3 regions of the Allorhizobium ampelinum S4 genome follow, and region 2 is predicted to be linked to each of the others. Evidence: predicted binding sites of a transcription regulator. Region 2 holds the regulator's gene; each other region holds the start of a gene.
The links. Region 2 encodes PhoB, which activates phosphate uptake and scavenging genes when phosphate is short. Its sites were predicted from a motif close to TGTCATNNANCTGTCAT; they were not measured.
Positions count from the first base shown of each region.

Region 1: the regulator PhoB is predicted to act here: its motif matches at 1,641-1,657, upstream of AVI_RS16445 (alkaline phosphatase D family protein).
Region 3: the regulator PhoB is predicted to act here: its motif matches at 1,427-1,443, upstream of AVI_RS13220 (DUF1045 domain-containing protein).

Region 1 covers NC_011989.1:3,504,641-3,507,919, forward strand. The annotation lists gene AVI_RS16445 (alkaline phosphatase D family protein) at 1-1,553, opposite strand, end outside; gene AVI_RS16450 (M3 family metallopeptidase) at 1,683-3,279, opposite strand, start outside.
Region 2 covers NC_011989.1:408,825-412,103, forward strand. The annotation lists gene AVI_RS01960 (aspartate aminotransferase family protein) at 1-440, opposite strand, end outside; gene AVI_RS01965 (GcrA family cell cycle regulator) at 870-1,421, shown strand; gene phoB (phosphate regulon transcriptional regulator PhoB) at 1,526-2,209, opposite strand; gene phoU (phosphate signaling complex protein PhoU) at 2,570-3,277, opposite strand.
Region 3 covers NC_011989.1:2,776,365-2,779,643, forward strand. The annotation lists gene puuE (allantoinase PuuE) at 1-373, opposite strand, end outside; gene AVI_RS13220 (DUF1045 domain-containing protein) at 455-1,162, opposite strand; gene AVI_RS13225 (NAD(P)/FAD-dependent oxidoreductase) at 1,564-2,817, opposite strand; gene mnmC2 (tRNA (5-methylaminomethyl-2-thiouridine)(34)-methyltransferase MnmC2) at 2,816-3,279, shown strand, end outside.

The sequences.
Region 1 (3,279 bases), 630 kb from region 2:
ACCTTGTAAAGCTCATTATCGTCCCGGTCCATCAGCCGCACGCTGAGCTGTTCGCTCACGCCATCGACATCGACGATGCCGAAGAACTGAAGCCCTGCTGACGGCGGCAGGTTCTGGCCCTGCTCCGCCGTCGGTGCCTTGACGAATTTCAGCTCCGGCCCGAAGGTCATGTCCAGATCACTGGGCCCGAACGTGCCTGCATGCAGAGGACCGGAGACAAACTCCCAGAACGGGTCAAAATCCTGGAAAGCCGCCTTGTCAGGATTGTAGTAATGGGCAGCGGTATAATGCACATCCGCTGTCAGCCAGACGGTGTTGCGGATGCCTGTCATCTTCATATGCCGCAGCAGTTCGGCAATTTCCAGCTCACGGCCACGCGGCTCGCCATTATGGCCCTGGGCCACGGCTTCCGTGCCTTTCTTGTTGAGAAAGTCGTCCCAGACGATCAGGCCCAAAGGCATGTCGGCGGCGATGATTTTCCAGGTTGCCTTGGAATTGGTCAGCTCCCGCTTCAGCCAGGCCACTTGCTCGGCCCCGAGGATGCGCGATTCCGGCGTCTGGACCGTTTCCATGCCGTCGTGATTGGAACCACGATAGCTACGCATATCGAGGAAAAACACATCGACCAGCGGACCGTGGGAAATCTTGCGATAAACCCGGCCCGGCTCGGCAGGCGTGTAGCGGATCGGCGTCATTTCATGGAAGGCACGGGCGGCACGCGCCGACAGAAGAGCGATGGATTTTTCGCTATAGCGGCTGTCGGCTGTCAAATCCTTGCCTGAGGACCAGTTGTTCAGAACTTCGTGATCGTCCCACTGGTAATGGGTCGGACAAATAGCCGACAGCTCCAGCACGTTCTTGTCCATCATATTGTATTTCCACTGGCCGCGATATTCGTCCAGCGTTTCTGCCACCTTGCGCTTTTCATCGGTGACCACGACATTTTTCCATTTGGTGCCGTCCTTCAGATCGACCTCTTCCTTGAGGGGACCATCGGCATAGATGGTGTCGCCGGAATGCAGAAAGAAATCCGGCTGATGCTTGGCCATCGTGGCATAGGTCTTCATGCCGGTTTCATCGATGCCCCAGCCCTGGCCCACCGTGTCACCCGACCAGACGAAGCGGACATCACGCCGGGAAGCGGGCGCTGTGCGGAACCGGCCGATGATCGGTTCCGAGACACTGTTGATATGGGAAAGATCAGCCGCCGTGAACCGATAGAAAATCTCCTGATCGGACGGGAGGTCCGCCAAAAGCCGCTTCACCGCATAGTCACTATCCGGCAGCGCATTGAGGGCAGGCAACCGCACCGGATTGGCAAAGCTTTCGGTGGTGGAATATTCCATCATGATCCGCGAAGGGCGGTCTACCCGCGTCCAGATCATCCCGGAATTCAGATCGACATCGCCGGATTGGACACCGTGGGTGAAAACGGGGCGGTCCGCCGCCCGGGCATAAAACGGGAGCGCCAGACCGGACCCGGCAGCAAGCCCGGCAGCACTGGTGCCGAGCAGAAACGAACGGCGGCTCAGCGCCTTGAAGGATGTGGACATCAAACCTCTCCTTGGAAAAACGACGCCGGTTGCATAGAACCGACGTCGGAGCCAAACAGAGAGACATGTCAGGCGCTTAACCGCGCCGTGACAGTTTCGTTAAATTTCCTGCAACAGCAGCCAAAGGGCTTATGCCGCAAGCCCGCGCTTCTTCAACATCGCTTCCGGGCTCGGCAACCGGCCACGGAAAGCCTTGTAGGTTTCTTCCGGGTCCACTGCACCGCCAATGGCGTAGATATTGTCCTTCAGGCGCTCTGCCATATCAGGGTCGAAGGCATTGCCGGTTTCCTCGAAAGCCTCGAAGGCATCGGCATCCAGCACTTCCGACCACATGTAGGAATAATAGCCAGCCGAATAGCCATCGCCGGAAAACACATGTTGGAAATGCGGTGTGGCATGGCGCATGACGATGGAGGACGGCATGCCGATATTTTGGAGAATCTCGGCCTGCACCGCCATCGGATCGGCCACTCGATCCTCCCGGGTGTGAAACGCCATATCGACCAGCGCCGAAGAGGTGAATTCGACCGTATCGAACCCGGCATTGAAGGTTTGCGCTGCCAGAACCTTATCGAGCAAGGCCTGTGGCATGGCCTCACCGGTCTGGTAATGCACGGCATAGGTTTTCAGGATATCCGGCACCGTCAGCCAATGTTCATAGAGCTGCGAGGGCAGTTCGACAAAGTCACGCGACACCGCCGTGCCCGATACTGACGGGTAAGTGACATCAGACAGCATCCCATGCAGGGCATGACCGAATTCATGAAATAGCGTGCGGGCATCGTCCAGCGACAGCAGCGCTGGCTTGCCTTCGGCAGGCTTGGCGAAATTGCAGACATTGTAAATGATCGGCAATTCGCCCTGCGCACCGTTCTTCAGCGGCAGCTTGTGCTGCGACTGGAAGGAGCTCATCCAAGCACCGGAGCGCTTCGAGGACCGGGCGAAATAATCGCCAAGGAACAGCGCCTTCACTGTCCCATCCGCCTCGCGGATTTCAAATACCCGCACATCGGGGTGATAGCCCTTCACGTCCTTCAGCGGCACGGCAGTGATGCCGAACAGCTTTTGCGCCACGGCAAAGCAGGCTTCGATGATTTTTTCCAGTTGCAGATAAGGCTTCAGTTCAGCTTCCGAAAAATTGAACCGCTCGGAGCGCAGCTTCTCGGCATAAAAACGCCAATCCCAGGGCGCAACCGCGTGATTCTTACCGTCCTTGGCAATCAACTCCGCCAATTCCTGCTCTTCGATGGCGGCTTGGGCGACGGCGCGTTCCCAGACCTGCATCAGCAGGCCGTTGACCGCTTCCGGGGTCTTGGCCATGGTATTGTCGAGCTTCAGGGCGGCAAAATTCTTGTAGCCCAATAGCTTGGCCTTTTCCGCCCGAAGCGCCAGGGTTTCGGTAACGATGGCGCGGTTGTCACGTTCACCACCGTTTTCACCACGCGCCACCCAGGCCTTGAAGGCTGTTTCGCGCAGGTCCCGCCGCTCGGAAAAGGTCAGGAAGGGGACGATGACCGAGCGCGACAGCGTCACGGCATAGGATTCCCCCTTGCCACGGGCTTGCGCGGCAGAGGCCATCGCATCCTTCAGAAAATCGGGAATGCCCGCCAGCTCGTCATCGCTGGTCAGCGGCAATGCCCAATCGGTCTCATCGCCCAGCACATTCTGGCCGAAATTGGCACCGAGGCTGGCCAGCCGCTCATTGATCGCCGCCAACCGCTCCTGT
Region 2 (3,279 bases):
TTCTCCTGGCCGCCAGCAGCGATGGTGGCGATGGTGCGGCCATGAAAGGCACCCTCGAAAGTGATGATGTGGAACTTCTCCGGATGGCCCTTGCTATAGTGATAGCGGCGAGCCGTCTTGATGGCGCATTCGAGCGCTTCGGCTCCGGAATTGGTGAAGAACACCTTGTCGGCAAATGTTGCCTCGACCAGCCTTGCGGCCAGGCGTTCCTGGCCGGGAACTTCATAGAGGTTCGAAAGATGCCAGACTTTTTCCGCCTGGCTTTTCAATGCCTCGACGAGATGCGGATGCGAGTGGCCGCAGGACGTCACGGCGACGCCGCCGGCAAAGTCGAGATATTGCTCACCTGTTTCAGTGTAAAGCCACGGGCCCTCGCCTCGCTCGAAACGCAGCGGCGCACGTGAAAACGTGTTGAACAGCGGCGTTGATGTCTGAGCCATGGCGGAAAATCCTTTCGAGCGGCTTTTTGAAGTCTCAATGAGTTTATAGGCTAACCACCGAAAAACCGGTGGAAAAAATCAAAAATGCCGCCTTTCGGCGGCATTTGCACTATTCCGGCTTCCGCCAGCGTTGTCAACAAAACATCGGGGCAAAGGCATTGCTCCGACATGTCCTTGCAAGCGCTGTTGAACAAACCGCCTCGATAAAAAATCGGTGGATAGCAAGTTGGGGAAAAGCCTGAAATTCGATTCACGATGATTCGGCGACTCTTGTCACGGAGTCAGGCTCACACTAGGTTAATAACGAATTACTACACTGCATGCGGCGGAAAAGTCACCAACAACACGAGGAAAGTTGGGTTCCGGAACCTTCCGGGACATGGATGATGGATTCCGCGTCAAGCGCGTGCACCAGGCGGAGATTGCGGCATGAACTGGACGGACGAGCGAGTTGAAAGACTCACGAAATTATGGGCCGAAGGCCTGAGCGCAAGTCAGATTGCGACGCAGCTTGGCGGCGTCAGCCGGAATGCCGTGATTGGCAAGGTGCATCGGTTGTGCCTTCCCGGACGCGCCAAGGCAGGCGGTCCCGCCGCGACACCAGCGCGCACACCCAAGCGGCCAGCGCCGTCCACGCCTCGTGCACCGAGTTTTGCCGCACGCACGCCTTCAAGCGCGCCGCGTCCTGCCGCGCGCACTGCTGCGGCGACCGCGCTGAACGAAGATCTCGACATGGATGTCACCGAGAACATGGCTGCTTTGCCGGTTCTCAACACCACCATTCTGCCAGCCTCGCGCCGTCTGTCGCTGACGGACCTGACCGAGCGGACCTGCAAATGGCCGGTTGGCGACCCGATGACCGACGAGTTTCACTTCTGTGGCTGCGACAGCCAGGACAATTCTCCCTATTGCAAATATCACGCGAAGCTCGCCTACCAGCCGGTAAACGAGCGGCGCCGGGCTGCTGCGAACGCGCGCTGATCTCTGCCCGTGATCTCCGATCGCATGTCATAAAAAAAGCGAGCCGCCCGGCTCGCTTTTTTCGTTCCACTGGGGTTTCGGTCCATAAAAACAGAGCAGCGATCTTATGCTTCCATCGAATAGCCGGCGCCGCGCACCGTGCGGATCACGTCCTGCATATTGGAAAAGTTGAGCGCCTTGCGCAGCCGTCCGACATGGACATCGACTGTGCGCTCGTCCACATAAATGTCATGGCCCCAGACGCCGTCCAGCAGTTGAGAGCGGGAAAACACCCGGCCGGGTGAGGTCATCAGGAACTCCAGCAGCCGGAATTCGGTGGGCCCGAGGCGCACTTCGCGGCTCTTGCGATGGACACGATGGGTTTCGCGATCAAGCTCGATATCGCCGCAACGCAGCAGGCTGGACAGAACTTCCGGCTTGGCGCGGCGCAGCATCGCCTTGACGCGGGCCATCAGTTCCGGCGTCGAGAACGGTTTGACGACATAATCGTCGGCACCGGTGGCAAGTCCGCGCACCCGTTCGCTCTCTTCGCCACGCGCGGTCAGCATGATGATCGGCAGGCGCTCGGTATCGGGCCGCATCCGCAGGCGACGACATAGCTCAATGCCGGAAACACCCGGCAACATCCAATCGAGGATCAGCAGATCCGGCACCCGCTCCTGCAGGCGAAGCTCGGCTTCGTCTCCCCGCAGAATGGTTTCGACCTCATAGCCTTCCGATTCCAGATTATAACGCAAAAGGACGCTCAGGGCTTCTTCGTCTTCAACGACGGCAATTTTCGGCAGCATTCGATCCCATACCTTCAATGAGAGAGTCTTCCCGCAAGCCTTTCCTTGTCCGCTCTGGCGAAAAAGAACACGGCAATACGAGAATTTCGATGTTTACAGCATGTTTGCGCTTCATGATGGCGCTCTACTGTGACTGGAAGGCTGGCCTGTCGCCACAGGTCGAACCTTCGGGTGAAGCCCCCACCCCATTTGGCGTCAGACGCTGAGCTGTCCGATGCCAATCTCCGTCATGGTTTCATACCGGCAGCCACAGATCATGGCTCTTGGTATGCTTTTCTTTGATATCTCAAGGTCTTGATGCCTTGAGATATCAACACGTCATGCAATGCGGGGATGGGTCAACATCCTCGCATTGTCATCTCAATCGGCGACCCCGAAAGCGGTCGTCGTGTCGTCCTTCGGGCGCTCACCCTCGGGCTGTGCGCCAGTGGCCATGTAATAGATGGTCTCGGCGATATTGGTGGCATGGTCGCCGATGCGCTCGATATTCTTGGCGCAGAACAGAAGGTGCGTGCAGGTGGTGATGTTGCGCGGATCTTCCATCATATAGGTCAGCAATTCGCGAAACAGCGAGGTGTAGATTGCATCGATCTCCTCATCGCGGTCGCGGATCGACTTGGCCTTTTCCGCCGAGCGGGTGGTGTAGACATCCAGCACTTCCTTGAGCTGGGTCATCGCCAGTTCCGAAAGATGCTCGATGCCGCGGGCCAGCTTGCGCGGCACGCCGGTGCCTTGCACGGCCATGACCCGCTTGGCATTGTTCTTACCGAGATCGCCGACGCGCTCCAGATCCGAGGCAATCCTGAGCGCACCGATGATTTCGCGCAGATCGGCGGCCATGGGCTGACGTTTTGCGATGGTGACGATCGCTTTGTCACCCACTTCGCGCTCGGCATTGTCCATGATCACGTCGTCGGAGATCACCTTCTGGGCGAGGGCGGCATCGGAATTGACCAGCGCGCGAACGGATTCACCCACCATCTGCTCGGCCAGACCGCCCATTTCCGAAATGCGGCGCATTAGATATTTCAGTTCCTCGTCAAAGGCGGTGTAGATATGCGCTGTCATGT
Region 3 (3,279 bases), 1.4 Mb from region 2:
CGATTTCCCACCCCGCCTCCTTCATCGCCGCCACCGCGTCCGGGTTGCGGGCCATGGCCAGCGTGACGCCATACACCGTCACCGGTATATTGAGGGCCGTAAACATCCGGTGCAACCGCCAGAAACCAGCACGCGACCCATATTCATAGATGGATTCCATGTTCAGGTTGCGCTGGCCGGGCCATGCCGCCGCACCAACGATTTCCGACAGCAGATTTTCGGAGGCCGGGTCGCCGTCGAGAATGCAACTCTCCCCACCCTCCTCATAATTGATGACGAACTGCACCGCCACACGCGCCTCTCCCGGCCAGCGGGGATCGGGGGTGCGGCGACCATAACCGATGAGATCGCGGGGATAGGTTTCACTCTGCATAGCCGTTACCTTCTGGTCTTGTGACAAGAAACGGTAAGCAACCCTGCCCTTTTTGTCGAGAGGGCATACAGCATCGTGAGATCAGGCGATCTTGCGCGCCGAGACCCGCCCCATCGGATGCAGTGAATGCACCACCAGTGGCGCACCCGGCTCACGCTCGATAAACAGCGCCAGATTGGCAAACACGACAGGGTTTTGCAGCAGCGGCGCGAAATAGTGAGTCGCCGCCTGATGCAGGCGATCGCGGTGGCTGAGCGGCAAAGGCCCGGTCAAGGGCATGTAGAAACGGTATTCGTCCAGCACATGCGGATCGCCCCAGCGGTAAAGATTGGCAAATTGCGGCGCGCTGAGCCGTTCGGGCGCCATGCGTTCAATTTCGGCATCGCTGAGCGGCGCGCGGAACCGGTCGAAATTCTGTACCACCAGCGCCGCCACCCGGTCTAACTGGTTGGACGGATGTGTCAAAGTCAGACCGCAGAAATCACCGAGCTTCGCCACTTCCAGTCCCGGCAGTGCGAAAGGTTCGACAATGCCGGCGAAATGCATCAGTTCACGCAGCAACTGGGCTTCGCTGACCTCAGGATGTAAGGCAAACGGCGCTTTCAGGCAGCCATGGAACCCATTTCGACGCGGCAAGGCCGTATGAAAGGCAATCTCGTGCAGGCCAAGCCCTGCCAGCCCCGGATGTTCGACCGGCTCATCGGAATAGACATTGCGTCCCAGCCAGCTGGCGGCTGCAAGCGACAGCGGGTCACGCGCAGAGGGTGTATAGCAAATTGAATATCGCATGCGGGTGACCTCCGGCAGCGACGAGCGTCTGCAAAGACGCGCCAGGAACGCTGCAAATCTTATAATGACTGCATTACGGCATGCTCGACCAAACTGATCCTGTCACACGCATCCTTAAACCCGATGGATTTGTAGATTTATGCAACGCATTCAAATCGGTACAACGCCTTGCCTGCATTCTGCCAAACGCATGGCGCTGTCATGCAAAACAATCGAATCGACCATGACCGATAGCCCGCATGCGCAGTCAGATAGGGGATTTGCATGACACTATGACGAAAGTGACCGAGCATCAGGTTCACTTTTTACGCGAGATCACAGGAGGGTGATGAGAAGCGACCTCGGATTACGCAAGGCTCGACGCTTGAAATATTTTTAAAAGCAATATCAAGGCCGGTTTATCAACCGACCGGGTTTTCCAACGGTGGTTCCAAGGCTTTATCAGCAATACGGGAGGCGATCTGCAGATGATGGGCAAGCGTGAAACCATCAGGCATATCCGTCTCGCCACCGAAAATCGGCTGTAACGCCTGCTGCGCCAAGCTATGCGCCAGCCCGAAACTGATCTTGAAGCCACCGGTCAGCGCAATCAGCCTGGGATGATCGGGATGCGGCCCCACCATGGGATCCCGGTCTATCGACTTGGGCCGCAGTCCGGCCCAGCGCTCCACCACCGGGGCATCCCCCAGCATCGGCACCAGCCGGCGGGCCTTGGCAATCAGGGTTTCAAGCTGGTCGTCGGTGGTCAGGGGCGCATCCCAGCGATTTTCGCTGGTGCTGCCAATCGCCACATGCCCACCTTCATGCGGCACGGCATAGACGCCATCCAGATAGACCAGCGGCAGCGCAGGATCGACATCGGCCTTCAGCAATGCCGCCTGCCCTTTGACCGCCATGCCGAGCGGCAGCACTCCGGTCGGGCTAAACCCGTCCAGCAGTGGAAAACTCCCCACACCGGCTGAAACGATCACATGGCCGAAGGCAATCCGGCTTGTATCCGCCAAGTCTGCCCATTGCTGGACCGGATCGATGGCCCTGACTGCCACCCCCTCAATGATCCGGCAATGCGGTGATGCGACAAGGCCCGCCTTCAGTGCGGCCGTCAAACCGCGCGGCGACACCCGCGCCGCCAGCGTGTCATGCACCAGACCGGCTTGCGTGACAGCACGATCCGGCCAGCCATCACCAGCCGGGGAATGATCGATAACCTTCCAGGCAAATTGCCGGTCACCGGTTTTCCAGGCGGTTTCGGCGTCTTTTTCGTGCCGTTTGGCAATCACCCGCAGATGTGGCTTGGGCAAGGGCATCAGCCGCCCGGACCGCCGATAGCCCACAGCAATACCGGTCTCTGCCTCAAGCTGCGCCGCTTCCGTCTCCAGTGCTAGCAGCGCATCGAACTGAAACTGCTTCTTGCGATCCCATTTGTCCGGCATATAGGGCATGAGTGCGCCCAGCAGCCCGCCACTGGCACCACCCGCCACCCGACCGGCATCGACCAGAACCACATCCAGCCCGGCCAGAACCGCAAAGCGCGCCGCCCACAGGCCCATGATGCCGCCGCCGACCACCAACAGATCTGCCGCGAGGCTATGGGACGCGCCTTTTGGGGACAAGAGTTGACCGGAGACCGAAGCCGTCCTATCGCCTGTCTTCATGACCCACTCCACTTCCAATCCCGATCCGATGCCTGACGCCGAAACGGCACACACCCAGCCGCTGAGCTGGCAGGACGGCGATATGCCCTATTCCACCGCCTTTGGCGACCATTTTTACTGCCAGACCGATGGCCGCCTGGAATGCGGCCATGTTTTCCTCGAGGGCAATGAATTGCCGCAGCGCTGGATCGGCGCGTCTTCTTTCCGCATCGGCGAACTGGGTTTCGGCACCGGGCTGAACGCGATGGAAACCTGGCGTCAATGGCAGGCGACGCGCCCTCCCAGCGGGCATCTGACCTTCATATCCTTTGAGCTTTATCCGATGGCGCGCGCCGATATCGACCGCGCCCTGTCGCGCTGGCCGCAAATCGATGCAGAGCGGCAAGGCTTGCTGGCGCTCTGGCCGGATGATCCGCAAGGTCAAGTCCAGCTCGACCTCGACGCCCAGACCCGGCTGATCGT